Regions from separate parts of the Variovorax sp. YR752 genome, predicted to be linked through region 1. Evidence: riboswitches for the same ligand, from Rfam matches in the RefSeq annotation. Region 1 holds a riboswitch; each other region holds the start of a gene.
What was found. A riboswitch is a leader RNA that binds a small molecule or an ion and turns the genes downstream of it on or off. The one in region 1 is predicted to bind glycine.
Positions count from the first base shown of each region.

Region 2: linked by a shared signal. The riboswitch ahead of gcvT (glycine cleavage system aminomethyltransferase GcvT) and the one ahead of AAG801_RS04840 (D-amino acid dehydrogenase) in region 1 are both predicted to bind glycine.
Region 3: linked by a shared signal. The riboswitch ahead of AAG801_RS25125 (D-amino acid dehydrogenase) and the one ahead of AAG801_RS04840 (D-amino acid dehydrogenase) in region 1 are both predicted to bind glycine.

Region 1 covers NZ_CALRZC010000013.1:3,942-9,984, forward strand. The annotation lists gene AAG801_RS04830 (FIST C-terminal domain-containing protein) at 1-1,095, shown strand, start outside; gene AAG801_RS04835 (RtcB family protein) at 1,298-2,713, shown strand; gene AAG801_RS04840 (D-amino acid dehydrogenase) at 2,733-4,040, opposite strand; glycine riboswitch at 4,132-4,238, opposite strand; glycine riboswitch at 4,283-4,372, opposite strand; gene rfbB (dTDP-glucose 4,6-dehydratase) at 4,491-5,570, shown strand; gene rfbD (dTDP-4-dehydrorhamnose reductase) at 5,567-6,043, shown strand, end outside.
Region 2 covers NZ_CALRZC010000285.1:250-6,292, forward strand. The annotation lists partial or broken gene AAG801_RS37170 (glycine dehydrogenase (aminomethyl-transferring)) at 1-771, opposite strand, end outside; gene gcvH (glycine cleavage system protein GcvH) at 823-1,203, opposite strand; gene gcvT (glycine cleavage system aminomethyltransferase GcvT) at 1,241-2,359, opposite strand; glycine riboswitch at 2,427-2,539, opposite strand; glycine riboswitch at 2,554-2,656, opposite strand; gene rlmD (23S rRNA (uracil(1939)-C(5))-methyltransferase RlmD) at 2,691-4,043, shown strand; gene AAG801_RS37190 (1-acyl-sn-glycerol-3-phosphate acyltransferase) at 4,040-5,482, shown strand; gene AAG801_RS37195 (Bax inhibitor-1/YccA family protein) at 5,506-6,043, opposite strand, start outside.
Region 3 covers NZ_CALRZC010000126.1:430-6,472, reverse strand. The annotation lists gene AAG801_RS25135 (tripartite tricarboxylate transporter substrate binding protein) at 1-489, shown strand, start outside; gene AAG801_RS25130 (M20 aminoacylase family protein) at 486-1,691, shown strand; glycine riboswitch at 1,781-1,886, shown strand; gene AAG801_RS25125 (D-amino acid dehydrogenase) at 1,934-3,190, shown strand; gene AAG801_RS25120 (cold-shock protein) at 3,413-3,622, shown strand; gene AAG801_RS25115 (serine protease) at 3,699-4,703, shown strand; gene AAG801_RS25110 (N-acetyltransferase family protein) at 4,723-5,277, opposite strand; gene AAG801_RS25105 (response regulator transcription factor) at 5,302-6,043, opposite strand, start outside.

The sequences.
Region 1 (6,043 bases):
GAACTGCCGGAGGTGACCGACTGGTCGGGCACCGTCGGCATCGGTGTGTCGGCCAACAACGCCGAGTACTTCGACGAGCCCGGCCTGAGCCTGATGCTGTGCGCGCTGCCGAGCGACCAGTACCGCGTGTTCTCGGGCGTGGCGCCGCTGGGCAGCTCTGAAATGAGCGGCTTCGAGGCGCACACCGCGCTCGTGCACGCCGACCCGGCCACGCCCGACCTGGGCGAGCTCATCGGCGAGATGGCCGGCCGCACCGACACCGGCTACCTGTTCGGCGGACTCTCGTCCGGCCGCGGCGGGGCGCTGCAGTTCGCGGTCGGCGGCAACGGCAACATCCGCGGCCACGGTGCGGCGGGCGGTGTGTTCTCGGGCGGCCTGTCGGGCGTGGTGTTCGGCGAAGGCGTGCGGCTGGTGTCGCGCGTCACGCAGGGCTGCCAGCCGCTGCGCACGGGCGGCGCGCGCGAGCGCGAGATCACCGAGGCCGACGGCAACCTGCTGCTGTCGCTCGACGGCGAGCCGGCGCTCGACGTGCTGCTGGCCGACCTGCAGGTGTCGCTCGACCGCCCGCAGGAAGCCATCGACGCCGTGCGCAACACGCTGGTCGGCCTGGCCGACGCGGGCAGCGACGGCCTGCGCCGCACCGGCGACCTGGGCGCCGACGTGCTGGTGCGTCACATCATCGGCCTCGATCCGACGCGGCGCGGCATCGCGATTGCCGACAACGCCGAAGCCGGCATGCGGCTGAGTTTCTGCCGCCGCAACGCGCAGGCGGCACGCGCCGACCTGATGCGCATCTGCGCCGAGATCCGCGAAGAGCTCGAGCCCGAAGAACAGACGCTGGCCACCGCGCGCGCCGTGGCGGCCGGTGAAGCCGAAGCCGCGCCGCATCCCGCGCGGCGCATCGCGGGCGCGGTGTACGTGAGCTGCTCGGGTCGCGGTGGCCCGCACTTCGGCGCGCCGGGCGCCGAGCTGCAGATCGTGCGGCATGCGCTGGGCGACGTGCCGCTGGTCGGCTTCTTCGCCGCCGGCGAAATCGCGCGCCACCACCTGTACGGCTACACCGGCGTGCTGACGGTGTTCACGGCGCCGGACTGACGGGAAAAAACGACGCGGCGCCTGCGCGCTGTTTTCGCGGGCGGTTCGCGTCGCTAGAATCCGCCCGCTTTCTTGAATCTCTGCTGCTGCAAGAAAGAGTGATCCGCGCGCCCCGAAGCACGCGGTCGATCTCTTTCGCCCCGCCACGCGATGTGTCCGGGGCCCGGAAACCGACACGGTTTCCACGAATGGAATTGCAGCCATGGGCAGCCCCACACACAGTCATTTCTCGAGACTCCAGCGTGCCTTTTCGCGCGCGAACATCGCCGTCGATTACCGCGACGGCATCTATCACCTGCGCAACGAGGCCGCGCAGGCGACCGTTCTTCTGCCGCACAGCCTGCCGCTGGAAGAAAAAGCCGTGAACCAGTTGCTGGCTTTTGCCAGCGTGCGCTCGCCCGACGGTGCGCACGGCGTGTGCAAGGCCTGCGCGACGCCGGACTTTCATCCGGGTTCGGTCGCGCCGGTGGGCAGCGTCGTCGCCACCGATGGCGACTTCGTGATCCCCGCCGCGGTCGGCACCGACATCAACTGCGGCATGCGTCTGCTGACCACCGGCCTCACGCTGGACCAGGTGGCGCCGCACAAGACGCAGCTGCTCGCGCGGCTCACACGCAGCCTGCTCGACAACGGGCGCGACGTGCCGGTGCACACGGCAGCGTTTCGCGCGCTGTTCGACGAAGGGCCGGCGGCGTTTCTGGACGCCGTGCGCGGCGACGGACTCTGGGCGGCGTGCGACCGCGACCGGCTGCAGGCCGAGATCGGCGCGTGCATTGGCCTCGCGAGCTTCGGCGGGCAGTCGCGGCACGCACCGTCGGCCTACACCGGCGCGCGCCACGAGGTGTTCCGCGATCCGTGCCTGGGCACGCCGGGCAGCGGCAACCACTTCGTCGAGCTGCAGGTGGTCGACGAGGTGATGGACCGGCATGCGGCGTACCGCGCGGGGCTCAAGGCCGGCGAGGTCGTCGTGATGATCCACAGTGGCTCGCGCGACATCGGGTTCCATGTCGGAGGCCGCTGGATGGACCGCGCGCGGGCCGAGTGGCCGCAGGGCCTGCGCCATCCGAAGAGCGGGCTGTACGGGCTGGCCGGGCCGCTGGCGCAGGAGTACCTCGAAGCCATGGGCGTGGCCGCGCGTTATGCGTGGGCCAACCGGGTCGTGCTGGCCGAGCTGGTGCGCAAGGACTTCGCCGAACTGCTGGGCGCCACGGCATCGACGCTGGTGGTCGATGTGCCGCACAACGTGGTGCTGCGCGAGCACGGCATGAACATCCATCGCAAGGGCGCGACGCCGGCGCACGCGGGCGACCTCGCGCTGATTCCTGGGTCGATGGGCGATCACTCGTACCTCGCGACCGGGCTGGGCCACGAAGACTGGCTGTGGTCGTGCAGCCATGGCGCCGGTCGGCGCATGCGGCGGCAGGAGGTGCGCGCGATGCGGCCCGCACCTGATGATGCGGACGCCAGCTGGCAGTGCGTGACGCTGCGTGAAGAGCGCCGCATCGAAGAGGCGCCGCAGGCTTACAAGCCGATCGGCGCGGTGATCGATGCGCAGGAAAGCGCGGGGCTCATTCGCTGCGCCGTGCGGCTCAAGCCCTGGGTCACGTTCAAGGCGTGACCCGAGGGTGCGTGCCGTGTCAGCCCAGTGCGGGCTGCACGGCGCGCGGCGCGGGCGCCGGCATGCCGGCGAACGCGAAATCGACCTCGGGTGCGAGACCGCTCACGATGCGCGCGATCGACTTGCCCGAGCCGCAGGCGTGCGTCCAGCCGAGCGTGCCGTGGCCCGTGTTGAGGAACAGGTTCGGCAACTTGGTCTTGCCGATCAGCGGCACATTGCTCGGCGTGGCCGGGCGCAGGCCGGTCCAGAACTGCGCCCGCTCGGTGTCGCCGGCGCCGGGGAAGAGTTCTTCGACGCGCCGTACGATGGCTTCGCAGCGCACGCGGTTCAGGTCGCGGTCGTAGCCGTTGAGTTCGGCCGTGCCGGCGATGCGCAGGCGGTCGCCCGACTCCGACGTGTAGCGCGAGAACACCAGCTTGTATTCGTCGTCGGTCAGCGAGACCTGGTGCGCCTTCGATGCGTCCTTTACGGGCAGCGTCACCGAGTAGCCCTTGGCCGGATAGATCGGCAGGCGGATGCCCAGCGGCGCCGCGTACAGCGGGCTCAGCGAACCCATCGCCAGCACGAAGGCGTCGCCGCGGATGCGCTGGAAGCGGCCTTCGTTGTCGGTGGCCTCGATGTGGTCGATGCTGCCGCCGGCTTCGCGCAGCGCGGTCACGGTGTGACTCATGAGGAACTTCACGCCGGCCGCTTCGGCCAGCTTCACGAGCTCGCGCGCGAAGCGGTTGGCATCGCCCGACTCGTCTTCGGCGGTGTACGTGGCACCGGCGAGCTGCGGGCGGATGTGGGCGAGGGCGGGTTCGATCCGGATGGCCTCGTCGGCCGAGATGACCAGCCGCTCGCAGCCCAGGGCGCGCATCTGCTCGGAGGGCTTGAGGGCGCCGTCGAATTCTTTTTGCGTTGTATAGAAGTGCAGGATGCCTTGCGTGCGCTGGTCATAGCTCAGGCCGGTGTCTCGACGCAATTGCTGCAACATTTCCCGGCTGTATGTACCGAGACGAACGATCTGTTCGATGTTGTGGCGGGTGCGCGCGGGGGTGCATTCGCGCAAAAACTGCAGGCCCCAGAGCCATTGGCGCATGTCGGCGCGGATGCGGAACAGCAGCGGCGCATCTTCCTTGCCGAGCCATTGCAGCACCTTCAGCGGCGCGCTCGGATTGGCCCACGGTTCGGCATGGCTGACCGAGATCTGGCCGCCGTTGGCGAAGCTGGTTTCGGCGGCCGGGGTGGCCTGCCGATCGATCACGGTCACCTCGTGACCGAGTTGCTGGAGGTAGTAGGCCGAAGTCACGCCGAGCAGGCCGGCGCCAAGAACGATCACACGCATTGCAAGTACCTTTGAGGTTGCAGCGCTTGAACGGCGGGCGTGGAGTGCTATTGAACCAATAGCAAGCAACCGGACGACCGATGTCCAAGTTGCCGCTCCCCCTGTCCTCGGTACCTGAGAGATTCACCCTGCTGCACCCGCAGCGGGTTTGCTCCTTCGGTGCGCCACATGGCGTGGCGGCTCTCCAGACGGCTGTATCGATGAGTGCAGTACTGACCCCTTGCCGATGTTCCTTGTTTGCACTTGGAACTTCGTCGGGCCGACCTGAGCGTTTATGGGAGTTTGCGCCTTCGGTAGGGCCTCTGTGAGGCCCGCTCTCCTGCAATTGTTTGTGATTGTAGGCGGGCCCCGCAAGCCGGCCAAGCCCTGTACATCGGCACTTCACACCGATGGGATAATTGACTGTTAATTTTCCGTAAAGCAAACTTTTTTCTACAGGCGAGGGACTCCATGATCCTGGTTACCGGCGGCGCAGGCTTCATTGGCGCCAATTTCGTGCTCGACTGGATCGCGCAGGGCGACGAGCCTGTCGTTAACCTCGACAAGCTGACCTACGCGGGCAACCTCGAGACCCTCGCATCGCTCAAGGGCAACGCGAACCATGTCTTCGTGCAAGGCGACATCGGTGACAGCGCACTGCTCGATCGCCTGCTGGCCGAACACAAACCGCGCGCAGTCGTGAACTTTGCCGCGGAATCGCACGTCGACCGCTCGATCCACGGCCCCGAAGACTTCGTGCAGACCAACGTGCTCGGCACCTTCCGTCTGCTCGAATCCGTGCGCGGTTACTGGCACGCCCTGCCGGCCGACCAGAAGGCGGCCTTCCGCTTCTTGCATGTGTCGACCGACGAGGTCTACGGCTCGCTTTCCAAGACCGACCCGGCCTTCACCGAAGAGAACAAGTACGAGCCCAACAGCCCGTACTCGGCCAGCAAGGCCGCCAGCGACCACCTCGTGCGCGCCTGGCACCACACCTACGGCCTGCCGGTGGTCACCACCAACTGCTCGAACAACTACGGCCCGTTCCACTTCCCCGAGAAGCTGATCCCGCTGATGATCGTCAACGCACTGGCCGGCAAGAACCTGCCCGTGTACGGCGACGGCATGCAGGTGCGCGACTGGCTCTACGTGAAGGACCACTGCAGCGCCATCCGCCGCGTGCTCGAAGCCGGCCGCCTCGGCGAGACCTACAACGTCGGTGGCTGGAACGAGAAGCCCAACATCGAGATCGTCAACACCGTGTGTGCGCTGCTCGACGAGCTGAGCCCCCGCGCCGACGGCAAGCCGTACAAGGAACAGATCACCTACGTCACGGACCGCCCGGGCCACGACCGCCGCTACGCCATCGACGCACGCAAGCTCGAGGCCGAGCTTGGCTGGAAGCCCGCCGAGACCTTCGACACCGGCATCCGCAAGACCGTCGAGTGGTACCTCGCGAATGGTGAGTGGGTGCGCAACGTGCAAAGCGGCGCGTACCGCGAGTGGGTCGAGAAGCAGTACGACGCCACGACGGCGAAGGCCGGCGCATGAAGCTGCTGCTGCTTGGCAAGGGCGGACAGGTCGGCTGGGAACTGCAGCGCAGCCTCGCGCCGCTCGGCGAACTGGTCGCGCTGGATTTCGACAGCACCGACTTCCACGCCGACTTCAGCCGTCCCGAGCAGCTGGCCGAGACGGTGCTGGCGGTGCGCCCTGACGTCATCGTCAATGCCGCCGCGCACACCGCCGTCGACAAGGCCGAGAGCGAGCCCGACTTCGCGCGCAAGCTCAACGCCACCTCGCCCGGCGTGGTGGCCGAGGCCGCGCAACAGATCGGCGCGCTGATGGTGCATTACTCCACCGACTACGTCTTCGACGGCAGCGGCACCAAGCCCTGGAAAGAAGACGACGCGACCGGCCCGCTCAGCGTGTACGGCCAGACCAAGCTCGAAGGCGAGCAACTGGTGGCACAGCATTGCGCGAAGCACCTGATCTTCCGCACCAGCTGGGTGTATGCGGCACGCGGC
Region 2 (6,043 bases), on a different contig from region 1:
GAGCAGCGCCAGCGCGAGCAGGTCGGCCGCGACGACCGCCAGGCCACCCTTCCCGTGCACTGCCGCAATGGTCGGCGCCAGGTCACGCACCGTGCCGTTCACGCCGGGGTACTGCAGCAGCACCGCGAAGGCGTCGGCGCTGCCGGCGTCTTCGGCCGGGCCGGTGATCACCGTCACGCCGATCGGCCGGGCGCGCGTGCGCACCACTTCGAGCGTCTGCGGCAGCACGTCGTCGGCGACGAAGAAGGTCTGCGACTTGCTCTTGCCGACGCGCAGCGCCAGCGTCATCGCCTCGGCAGCGGCCGTCGCCTCGTCGAGCATCGACGAGCCGGCGATCGCCATGCCGGTCAGGTCGCAGACCATGGTCTGGAAGTTGACCAGCGCTTCCATGCGGCCCTGCGAGATCTCCGCCTGGTAGGGCGTGTAGGCGGTGTACCAGGCCGGGTTCTCGAGGATGTTGCGCAGGATGACGCCCGGTGTGTGCGTGCCGTGGTAACCCTGGCCGATGAAGCTCTTCAACAGCTTGTTGCGCGAGGCGATGGCCTTCAGCTCGGCGAGCGCCTGGGCTTCGGTCAGCGGTGCGGGCAGCGCCATCGGCGCGCTGCGCTTGATGGTGGCGGGCACGATGGCCTCGATCAGCGCGCGACGCGACGCGGCACCGATCACCGACAGCATGTGGCGCTCGGCATCGGCGTCGATGCCGACGTGGCGGGCAACGAATTCGGTGGCGTTCTCCAGCTCGCGCAGCGGCTGGTGGGCAGACATCAGCATGGGTTGTCCTGGGCTCGTTCGGGGCAGGAGCGGTGCAAGGGTGGGGCGCGCTCAGGCGCTCTTGAGCAGCTTGTCGTAGGCCGGTGCGTCCATCAGCTGGTCGAACTCGGCCATGCCGGCTTCGGAGATGTGCACCTTGAAGAACCAGCCGGTGCCCAGCGGGTCGGAGTTGGCCAGCGACGGGTCGGCGCGCAGCGCCTCGTTGACCTCGACGATCTCGCCGGTCACCGGCATGTACAGGTCGGCCGCGGCCTTGACCGACTCGACCACGCCGGCAACCTCGCCCTTCTTGAAGGTCCTGCCCACCTCGGGCAGGTCGACGAAGACCACGTCGCCCAGCGCGTCCTGCGCGTGCAGCGTGATGCCGACGGTGGCGGCCTCGTGGTCCTCGATGTTGATCCACTCGTGGTCGGGGGTGTACATGGTCGTCATCGGAGTTCTCCTTGGTCTGAGTGCTGCGGATTGGTGATCAGCCGCGGTGGTAGCGGTGCGGGGCGAAGGGCATGGGGCTGACGCGCATCGGCTGGCGCTTGCCACGCACCTCGGCGTAGACCTCGTGGTTGGGCAGGGCGTGGTTGGCAGCCAGGTAGGCCATCGCGATCGGCTTGCCGACGCTGGGCGCCAGCGTGCCGCTGGTCACGTGGCCGAGCTTGTGGCCCTTGGCATCGACAACGACCGCGCCTTCGCGCACAGGCATGCGCTCCAGGCCGAGCAGCCCGACGCGCTTGCAGGCCGGGCCGGCCGACAACTGCTTGTCGATCGCCGCGGCGCCCGGGTAGCCGCCGTGGCGCGCGCCACCGGCGCGGCGCACCTTCTGGATGGCCCACGACAGGCCCGCCTCGATCGGGGTGGTCTTGTCGTCGATGTCGTGGCCGTACAGGCACAGGCCGGCCTCCAGGCGCAGCGTGTCGCGCGCCCCCAGGCCCGCGGGCTTGACCTCGGGCAGCGCCAGCAGCGCCTTCGCCAGGGCCACGGCCTGCTCTGCAGGCACGGAGATCTCGTAGCCGTCTTCGCCGGTGTAGCCGGAGCGGGTGGCAAAGCAGTCGATGCCGGCGATGCGGCAGAAGGCGCCGGTCATGAAGACCAGCGAGCGCAGTTCGGGTGCGAGCCGACCGATCGCCTCGGCCGCCTTCGGCCCCTGCAGCGCCAGCAACGCACGTTCAGGCATGGGTTGCACGGTGCAGCGGTGTGCGATGTTCGTCTGCAGGTGGCGGATGTCGGCATCTTTGCAGCCGGCGTTGACGATCACGAGGAAGTCGCTCTCGCGCCGCGTGATCATCAGGTCGTCGAGGATGCCGCCGGCCGCATTGGTGAAGAAGCCGTAGCGCTGGCGCCCGGCGGTCAGGCCGACCACGTCGACCGGCACCAGCGATTCGAGCGCGGCCGCTGCGTCCTCGCCCGTCAGCCTCACCTGGCCCATGTGCGAGACGTCGAACAGCGCCGCCGAATCGCGGCAGTGGCGGTGCTCGGCGAGGATGCCTTCAGGGTAGCTCACCGGCATGTCGTAGCCGGCGAAGGGCACCATCTTGGCGCCGAGCTCGCGGTGCAGCGCGTGCAGCGGGGTCTGTTGAAGGGGAATGTCGGACATGACCGCCTCCTGGCGATGCTTCGAGGGCCTTTGCCAACCCCGACGCAGCATGTGCCGTGCCGGGTGCCGTGCCCTCTCTGTCCGCTTTACCTGAGAGATTGACGGTGCACCGTTGCCGTGTGCGCCGCTTGCCCCTTCGGTGGACCCGCTCGGGGCGGGCCTCTCTCCAGCGAGGAACGCCGCGCGTCGCCGCGTGGCGCGTGCCAGTCCTTTTGCCTGAGCGTTCGAACCGGGCCTCAGGGAACGGTTCTGCGCCTTCGGCGGCTTCACGGGGAAGCTCTCTCCTGGCGGCGGCGAGTGTAGCAGCCGGCGGCCGGGATAATCACGCCCCATGACTCCAGCAGATGAATGGTTGACGGTCGAGTCGCTCGACCTCGAGGCGCAGGGCGTGGCGCACAACGCCGAAGGCAAGGTGGTGTTCATCGACGGTGCACTGCCCGGCGAGGTGGTGCGCGTGACGGTGCAGCGGCGCAAGAACAACTGGGAGCAGGCCACCGCCGTGGCCTGGCAGCGCGAGAGTTCACAGCGCGTGCGGCCGCAGTGCCCGCATTTCGGCACATGCGGCGGCTGCAAGATGCAGCACCTGCATGTGGCCGCGCAGGTCGCCACCAAGCAGCGCGCGCTGGAAGATGCGCTGTGGCACCTGGGCAAGGTCAAGGCCGAGCAGTTGCTGCGCCCGATCGAGGGGCCGTCCTGGGGTTACCGCTTCCGGGCGCGACTGTCGGTGCGGTTCGTGGCCAAGAAGGGCAAGGTGCTGGTCGGCTTCCATGAGCGCAAGTCGAGCTACGTGGCCGACATGGAGCGCTGCGAGGTGCTGCCGCCGAAGCTGTCGGCGATGCTGCTGCCGCTGCGCGACATGGTGGCGAGCATGGACCAGCGCGACCGCCTGCCGCAGATCGAGGTGGCGGTGGGTGATGTGGTGACGGCGCTGGTGCTGCGCCACCTCGAGCCGCTGTCGGCCAGCGATCTCGAACGGCTGCGTGCGTTCGGTCGCGAGCACAGCGTGCAGTGGTGGCTGCAGCCCAAGGGCCCCGACACAGTGCACCGGCTCGACGAAGGCGGCCCGGAGCTGGCCTATACGCTGCCCGAGTTCGGCATCGAGATGCCCTTCAAGCCGACCGATTTCACCCAGGTGAATCACCAGATCAACACCATGCTGGTGTCGCGCGCACTGCGCCTGCTCGAGCTTGGCCCTGGCGAGCGCGTGATCGACTGGTTCTGCGGCCTGGGCAACTTCACGCTGCCGATTGCACGCGGCGCGCGCGAGGTGCTGGGCATCGAAGGCAGCGAGGCGCTGGTGCAGCGCTCGCGCGAGAACGCGGCGCGCAACGGCCTGGCCGCACGCACACGCTTCGAGGCGCGCAACCTGTTCGAATTGCCTGCGGCCGACCTTGCCGCCTATGGCGCGGCCGACAAGTGGTTGGTCGATCCGCCGCGGGAAGGCGCGTTCGCGCTGGCCAAGGCACTGGCCGACCTGCATGCGGATGCCTCGCTCGCGCCCGGCTGGCTGCCGCCGCGGCGCATCGTCTACGTCAGCTGCAATCCGGCCACGCTGGCACGCGATGCCGGGCTGCTGGTGCACCAGGCCGGCTATCGCTGCACGATGGCCGGGGCGGTGAACATGTTCCCGCACACGGCGCATGTCGAAAGCATCGCGGTCTTCGACAGGGACAACATCCGGTGAACGCCAGCGTCAGCATCCCGCTGTGGCTGTTCGTGCTGCTGCTGGTGCTGGCGGTGGCGGCGGCGCTGCAGTGGCTGCTGCTGCCGGGCGTGCGCTGGTACCTGCGGCGCAAGGTGCGCGGGGTGCTCGACGAGATCCAGCTGCGCCTGAAGATCGACCTGCCGCAGTTCAAGCTGACCCGCCGGCGCGCGCTGATCGACCGGCTGATGAGCGACCCGCGCGTGCTCGCCGCCGCGCAGCAGCACGCCCTCGAGACCGGCAAGCCCGCGGTGGTGGTGACGAAGCAGGTGCTCGTCTACGCCCGCGAGATCGTGCCGGCCTTCAATGCCTACGTGTACTTCCGCGTCGGTTACTGGCTGGCCAAGACCTTCGCGCAACTCGTCTATCGCGTCCGCCTGGGCTACACCGACGACGCGGCGATTGCCTCGATCAACCCGAAGTCCACCGTGGTGTTCGTCATGAACCACCGCAGCAACATGGACTACATCCTGGTGAGCTTCCTCGCTGCCGAGCGTGTGGCGCTGAGCTACGCGGTGGGCGAGTGGGCGCGCATCTGGCCGCTGCAGGGGCTGATCCGCGCGATGGGGGCCTACTTCGTGCGGCGCAACTCCGGCGACCCGCTCTACCGCACCGTACTGCAGCGCTACGTGCAGATGGCCACCGAGGGCGGCGTGCCGCAGGCCATGTATCCGGAAGGCGGGCTGACGATCGACGGCCGGCTGCGCGAGCCCAAGCTCGGACTGCTCGACTACATGCTCAAGGGCTTCAACCCCGGTGGCGAGCGCGACCTGGTGTTCATCCCCGTCGGAATCAACTACGACCGGGTGATCGAGGACCGCAGCCTGCTGCGCAAGCTCGATGAGAAGCCGCCGCGCGGCAGCCTGTGGCGCACGCTGCGCATCACCGGCGGCTACCTGGGCCGGCAGTTCGTCTTCGCGCTGCTGGGCCGGCGCTATCGCTTCGGCTATGCCTGCGTGAACTTCGGCAAGCCGATGTCCATGCGCGCGTGGGTGGCGGGACGTGGCATCGACTTCCGCGACCTGACCGACGCGCAGCGTCGAGAGGCGGTGGGCGAAGTGGGCCACGCGCTGATGGCGACCATCGGCCGCACGATTCCGGTGCTGCCGGTGCCGCTGGTCGCGCGAGTGTTGCTTGCCGACCCGCAGCGCGCCTGGTCCGAACTGGAGCTCAAGGGCGCCGTGCTCGCTCTGATGGACCGGGCCGAGGCTCTCGGTGCCCATGTCTACGTGCCGCGCAGCGACCGCGACTACGCCATCACCGTCGGCCTGCGCATGCTGACCTTGCGCCATCTGGCGCTGGAGGACGACGGCCTGCTGCGCGCCAACCCGGCGGAGACCCGCGTGCTGGCCTACTACGCCAACTCGATCGCGCACCTGTTCGATGCGCCAAAGCAAACGGGGCCCGAAGGCCCCGTTTGAACTTCATTTCCGGACTGCGGCGATTACTCGCTGCTTCCGCCGATGCCGAACAGGGCCAGCAGCGCCTGGAACACGTTGTAGATGCTCAGGTAGACACCCAGCGTGGCGCTGATGTAGTTCGTCTCGTAGCCGTCCTGCACGCGCTTCAGGTCATACAGGATGAAGGCCGAGAAGATGCCGATCACCAGCACCGACAGCGTGATCATCAGCGCACTCGACTGAATGAAGAAGTTCGCCAGGCCCGCCACCAGCACCATGATGGCGCCGATGAACAGCCACTTGCCCATCGCCGACAGGTCACGCTTGATGATCGTCGACAGCGTCGCCATGCCGAGGAAGATGGCGCCGGTGCCGGCGAAGGCCATCATGATCAGGCTGGCGCCGTTGGTGAGGCCGAGAACGGCGCCGACCAGGCGCGACAGCATCACGCCCATGAAGAACGTGAACGCCAGCAGCACCGGCACGCCGGCCGCCGAGTTCTTGGTCTTCTCGATCGCGAACATGAAGCCGAAAGCGCCGACCAGGAAGACCACCAGGCCGATGCCGGGCGACATGGCGCGG
Region 3 (6,043 bases), on a different contig from region 1:
GGCGCGCACTTCGCGCACAGCATCGGCACGCCGATGACGCACATTCCCTACAAGGGCATCGCGCCGATCCTGCAGGACATGGGCGGCGAGATGGTCGACATCGCCATCATCGTGGTCGGCGAGCAGCAGATCGGCCTGGCGCAGCAGGGCCGGCTGAAGGTGCTGGGCACGCTGGCGCCGGCCGGCAAGGTCGAGGCCGCGATCCTCAAGCCCTACCCGAGCATCAACGACAGCAAGTCCTTCAAGGACTTCGCCTTCAACATCTGGACCGGCTACTTCGTCAGGAAGGACACGCCCGAGCCGGTGGTGCAGGCGCTGCACAAGGCGCTGAACGCGACGCTGGGCGACGCCGAAGTGCGCACGCAGCTCGAGAAGATCGGCGGCATGCTCGCGCCGGTGCGAGTGCAGGCCGAGGTCGACCGCGAATACGCCGCGCAGACCGAGCGCTTCCGCGGCATCGCCAAGGCCATCAAGCTCGAGGCGCAATGAGCGGCGTGATCGAGGCGATGCGCGAGCGCGCCGACGAGTTCGTCGGCCTGCGCCGCGATATCCACCGCCACCCCGAGCTGGCCTTCGACGAGCACCGCACCGCGGCGCTGGTGGCCGACAAGCTGGCCACCTGGGGCTACGCGGTCGAGCGCGGGCTGGGCGGCACCGGCGTGGTCGGCACGCTGGTACGCGGCCGCGGCACGCGGCGCCTCGGCCTGCGCGCCGACATGGACGCGCTGCCGATCACCGAAGCCAGCGGCGTCGAGTGGAGCAGCCAGCGCCCCGGCCTGATGCACGCCTGCGGCCACGACGGCCACACCGCGATGCTGCTCGCGGCGGCGCGGCATCTGGCCGAGCAGGGCCGCTTCGACGGCACGTTGAACCTGATCTTCCAGCCGGCGGAGGAAGGCGGCGGCGGCGCGCTGCGCATGATGGCCGATGGCCTCTTCGACAAGCACCCCTGCGATGCGGTGTTCGCGATGCACAACATGCCCGGCATTGCACAGGGCCACCTGGTGCTGCGCGAGGGCGCGGCGATGGCCTCGTCGGACTACGCCACCGTCACGCTGACCGGCATCGGTGGTCATGGCGCGATGCCGCAGCATGCCGCCGACCCGGTCGTCGCTGCGGCCAGCCTGGTGATGGCGCTGCAGACGGTGGTGTCGCGCAACGTCGATCCGCTGCACGCGGCGGTGGTCACCGTCGGCGCCCTGAACGCCGGCCGCGCCAACAACGTCATTCCGGCCACGGCCACGCTGGAGATCAGCGTGCGAGCGCTCGACCGCGAGGTGCGCGCGCTGCTGGAGCGGCGCATCAAGGCGCTGGCGCAGGCACAGGCCGAGAGCTTCGGCGTGCAGGCGAAGGTCGATTGGCGCAGCGGTTACGCCGTACTGGTCAACACGCCCGAGGAAACAGCCTTCGCGCGCGAGGTCGCGCTCGATCTGCTCGGCCCCGAGCGCGTGACGCTGCAGGGCCCGCCGCTGACCGGCAGCGAGGACTTCGCCTTCATGCTCGAGCGCGTGCCGGGCAGCTACCTGCTGATCGGCAACGGCGACGGCAGCGACGGCCACGCCTGCGGCGGTTGCATGGTCCACCACCCGGGCTACGACTTCAACGACGCCAACATCGCGGTGGGCAGTGCCTTCTGGGTTCGGCTGGCCGAACGTTTCCTGAGCGCGGAGGAGACGAGCCCGCAGCCCTAGAATCTCATCTCTGCAGGAGAGTGCCGGGCACCGCCCGGCCCCCGAAGGCGCAAACTCCCATGAACGCTCAGGGCCCGTACTGCACATCACGAACGCCGTCTGGAGAGTCGTCACCCGCGTGACGCACCGAAGGAGCAAGGCCCGCGCCGATGGCGCAGGCCGAATCTCTCAGGTACCAAGGACAGGGGGAGCGGCAAGCGCACGACACATCGTGCGTCCATCCTGTCCTTTGGAGTCTTGCCATGAACGTGGTGGTTCTCGGCGCCGGCCTGCTCGGCGTCACCTCGGCCTATTTCCTTCGCCAGCAGGGTCACGACGTGACCGTGATCGACCGCCAGGCCTCGCCGGCGGCGGAAACCAGCTTCGCCAACGGCGGGCAGATCTCGGTCAGCCACGCCGAGCCCTGGGCCAACCCGGGCGCGCCGTTGAAGGTGCTGCAGTGGCTGGGCAAGGAAGACGCGCCGCTGCTGTTCCGGCTGCGCGCCGACCTGCGCCAGTGGCGCTGGGGCCTGCAGTTCCTGCGCGAATGCACGCCGGCGCGCACGCGGCACAACATCGCGCAGATCGTGCGCCTGGGCACCTACAGCCGCGACACGCTGCAGCAGCTGCGCCGCGAGCGCGACATCGCCTACGACGAACGCACGCAGGGCATCCTGCATTTCTATACGAGCCAGAAGGAGTTCGACGCCGCCGAGGCACCGGCCGCGCAGATGCGCGCGCTGGGATGCGACCGCCGCGTGATCTCCGCCGACGAGGCGGTGCGGCTGGAGCCGGCGCTGCGCCACATCCGCCCCCAACTGGCCGGCGCCACCTACACCGCCGAAGACGAGTCGGGCGACGCCAACCGCTTCGCGCGCGAACTGGTCAAGCGCTGCGAGGCCGACGGCGTGCGTTTCCTCATGAGCCACACGGTGACGGCGCTGCGCGAGGCCGGCGGCGAGATCGACCACGTCGAGGCCACCGACGGTGAGGGCCGCTTCCGGCAGATCCGCGCCGACGCCTACGTGCTGGCAATGGGCAGCCTGTCGCCGCTGTATGCGAAGTCGCTCGGCATCGAGTTGCCAATCTACCCGGCCAAGGGCTACTCGGTGACCATGCCGGTGAAGGACGCGTCGATGGCCCACCAGGTCTCGCTGACCGACGACGAGTACAAGCTGGTGTTCTCGCGCCTCGGTGATCGCCTGCGCATCGCCGGCACCGCCGAGCTCAACGGCTACGACCGCGACCTCAACCGCGTGCGCTGCGAGGCCATCGTCAAGCGCGTGGAGCAGCTCTTCCCCGGCGCAGGCGACACCAGCCAGGCGCAGTTCTGGACCGGGCTGCGCCCGGCCACGCCGAGCAACGTGCCGATCATCGGCCGCTCCAGGCTGAAGAAGCTGTTCCTCAACACCGGCCATGGCACGCTGGGCTGGACGCATTCGTGCGGCTCCGGCAAGAGCATCGCGCGCATCGTCAGCGGCCTCAAGCCCGAGGTGGACTTCGCCTTCAGCGGCGCCTGAATCGGGCGCCGGCGGGGCAGAGGCCTTCGGAATCGAAGGTCTCTCGCCGCGTCGAGTACATTAGCTAGGTAGGCATGATCAAGATAGCAAGTTCGTAAGTCTTCTCTGATGGCCACCGGCAGCTCTGCCGGCCGGCTCCGGTTTGAACTCCCATCGATGACCTTCTTGGCGTCTCTGCCTGCGCCGGCGTTCGCCTGCGCAGCAAACTTGAAAGGAATCGACATGACGACTCAAACCGGCACCGTGAAATGGTTCAACGAAGGCAAGGGCTTCGGCTTCATCGCTCCCGATGATGGCAGCAAGGACCTGTTCGCCCACTTCAGCCAGATCCAGGGCGGCGGCTTCAAGACCCTGGCCGAGAACCAGCGCGTAGAGTTCGAGACGACGCAGGGCCAGAAGGGTCCGCAAGCCTCGAACATCCGCGTGGTCTGATCCAGCACGCAGGCTCTTCGCGAGCCCCGTTCGAAACCGCGGCCCCGGCCGCGGTTTTTTCTTTTTGGGAGCCCTCATGAACAACCTGCAGGAAGCCACCGAACGCATCTGCGAGCTCAAGGGCAACGTGGTGGCGCTCGACGCGCTGTGCACCGCGCTGCTGCAGCAACTGGCGCCACCGGCGCGCGAGCGCTTCCGCAAGACCTTCGAGGGCTGGGCCGAGATCGCCCGCACGGCGATGCTCCATGCGGAGATCTCCGAGCATTCGATCGCCGCCTTCGAGATGGACACCGCGCGCATCGGCGCGCTGATCGACACGCTGGAACATCGCCAGCGGCCGGCGCGCGAAGGCAGCGGCGTCGAGCCGCTGCTGCTCGCCGTGCCGCGGGTGTTGACCTTCCAGGGAACGCGCGCGCTGACCTCGGCCAGCGGCTTCTTCTTCGCGCGCGACGAGCGGCTGTTCCTCGCCACCAGCCGGCACGTGCTGATCGACGAGCCGAGCGAACATTTCCCGGACCGCATCGAGATCGAGCTTCACAACGACGACAGCGACCTGTCGCGTGCGGGCGCGTATTCGGTGCTGCTCTACGAGAACAGCCGCGCGGTGTGGCGCCAGGCCAGCGACACCGGCGGCGAGATCGACGTGGCGGTGATCGAGCTCGACCGCGAGAAGCTGGGCTTCACGCCGCGTGCCTTCACGCCGGCCAACCTGCAGCACACGCTGGGCGAGGTCGACATCGGCACGCCGCTGCTGGTGGTCGGCTTTCCGCTCGGCTTCCACGACAGCCGTTACCACCTGCCGGTGGCGCGGCAGGCCTCGGTGGCCTCGTCCTTCGGCACACGCTTCCAGGGCCAGGGCCTGTTCCTGACCGACGCGCGCACCCACCGCGGCACCAGCGGCGCACCGGTGGTGATGCGCGCTCCCTCGGGTCTCGGCGGCGACGACGGCATCCCGTGGAAGCTGCTGGGCATTCACTCGGCGCGCATGGACATGGGCGGGCGCGACCGGGTTGCCGACGAGTCGCTCGGACTGAACTGCGCCTGGTATGCCGACGTGCTGATGACGCTGACGGCGAACTGAGCCGGGGCTCTGCCGACAATCAAGCCGGCGGCAAGTCCGGCCAGCGCAGCAGTGCCGGCGGCGACGCCTCGCGAGCCGGCGTGCGCAGCGCGAGGCCGTACCAGGCCACGTCCCACCAGCGGCCGAGCTTGAAGCCGGCGTTCGGGTAGACGCCCACCGGCTCGAAACCCATCGATCGGTGCAGGCCGACACTGGCCTCGTTGGGCAGCGTGATGCCGGCGAAGGCCATCACCGCGCCCTGGCGCTTCAGGATCTCGAACAGCCGCGCATACATGGCCCGGCCGATGCCGCGCCGATGCCAGCCCTCGCGCACGTAGGTCGTCACGGTCACCGACCAGCGGTAGGCCTCGCGCTCGGCATAGGGCCCCGCATAGCAGTAGCCGACGACCGCGCCGTCGACCGCGGCGACCAGCCAGGGCCAGGCGGCCGTGATGCGCGCCAGCCGCGCCGCCATCTCCGCCGCATCGGGCGCCTTCAGCTCGAACGAGGTCGGCCGCTGCAGCACGCTGGGCGCGTAGATCTCGGCCAGCGCCGCCGCGTCCTGCGGCTGCGCGGGGCGAACGAGGATGTCCATGCCTGTCCCTTCGGGGCGCACCATTCAGCGCGTGGTGGCGAGTTGCCGCACGCGCACCATCGCCATGCCCGCCGCCGCCGTGCGCGTCTCGACGCCGAGCTTCTCGAACACATGCTCCAGGTGCTTGTGCACCGTGCGCGGGCTGGTGCCGAGGATGTCGCCGATGTCGCGGTTGGTCTTGCCCTGCACCACCCAGTAGAGCACCTCGGCCTCGCGGGCGGTGAGCTTGAAGGCCAGGCCGAGCGCCTCGATGGTCGACTCGTCCGACGACTCGCTCATCACCAGCAGCCATTCGTCCTCGCCACCACTCTCGCCACCGCTGGCGGCGCTGGCCTCGTGCAAGGCAAACACCAGGCGCTTGCCGTGGCGAGCCAGCGTCAGCGCCTGCGGCGTGCCGCCGGTGGCATGCACCACCGCCTGCGCCTGCAGCCAGTCGAGTACCGATTCACCGAGCTGCTGTCCATCACCCGCCTCGTGGGCAACGAGCAACTGCCTCGCCAGCGGCGTCTGCCAGAGGATGCGGCCGTCGGCGGCACGCACCGACAGCGTGGCATGGCCGAAGGCATCGAGCGCATTTCGCGCCTGGCGGCGCTCGCGCGCGCCCTGCACATGGGCGGCGATGCGCGCCAGCACCTCCATCGGCTTGATCGGCTTGGCGACGTAGTCGACACCGCCGCTCTGGAAGGCCTTCAGCACATGCTCGGTCTCGGTCAGGCCGGTCATGAAGATCACCGGAATGGCGGCCGTGGCGGTGTCGGCCTTCAGG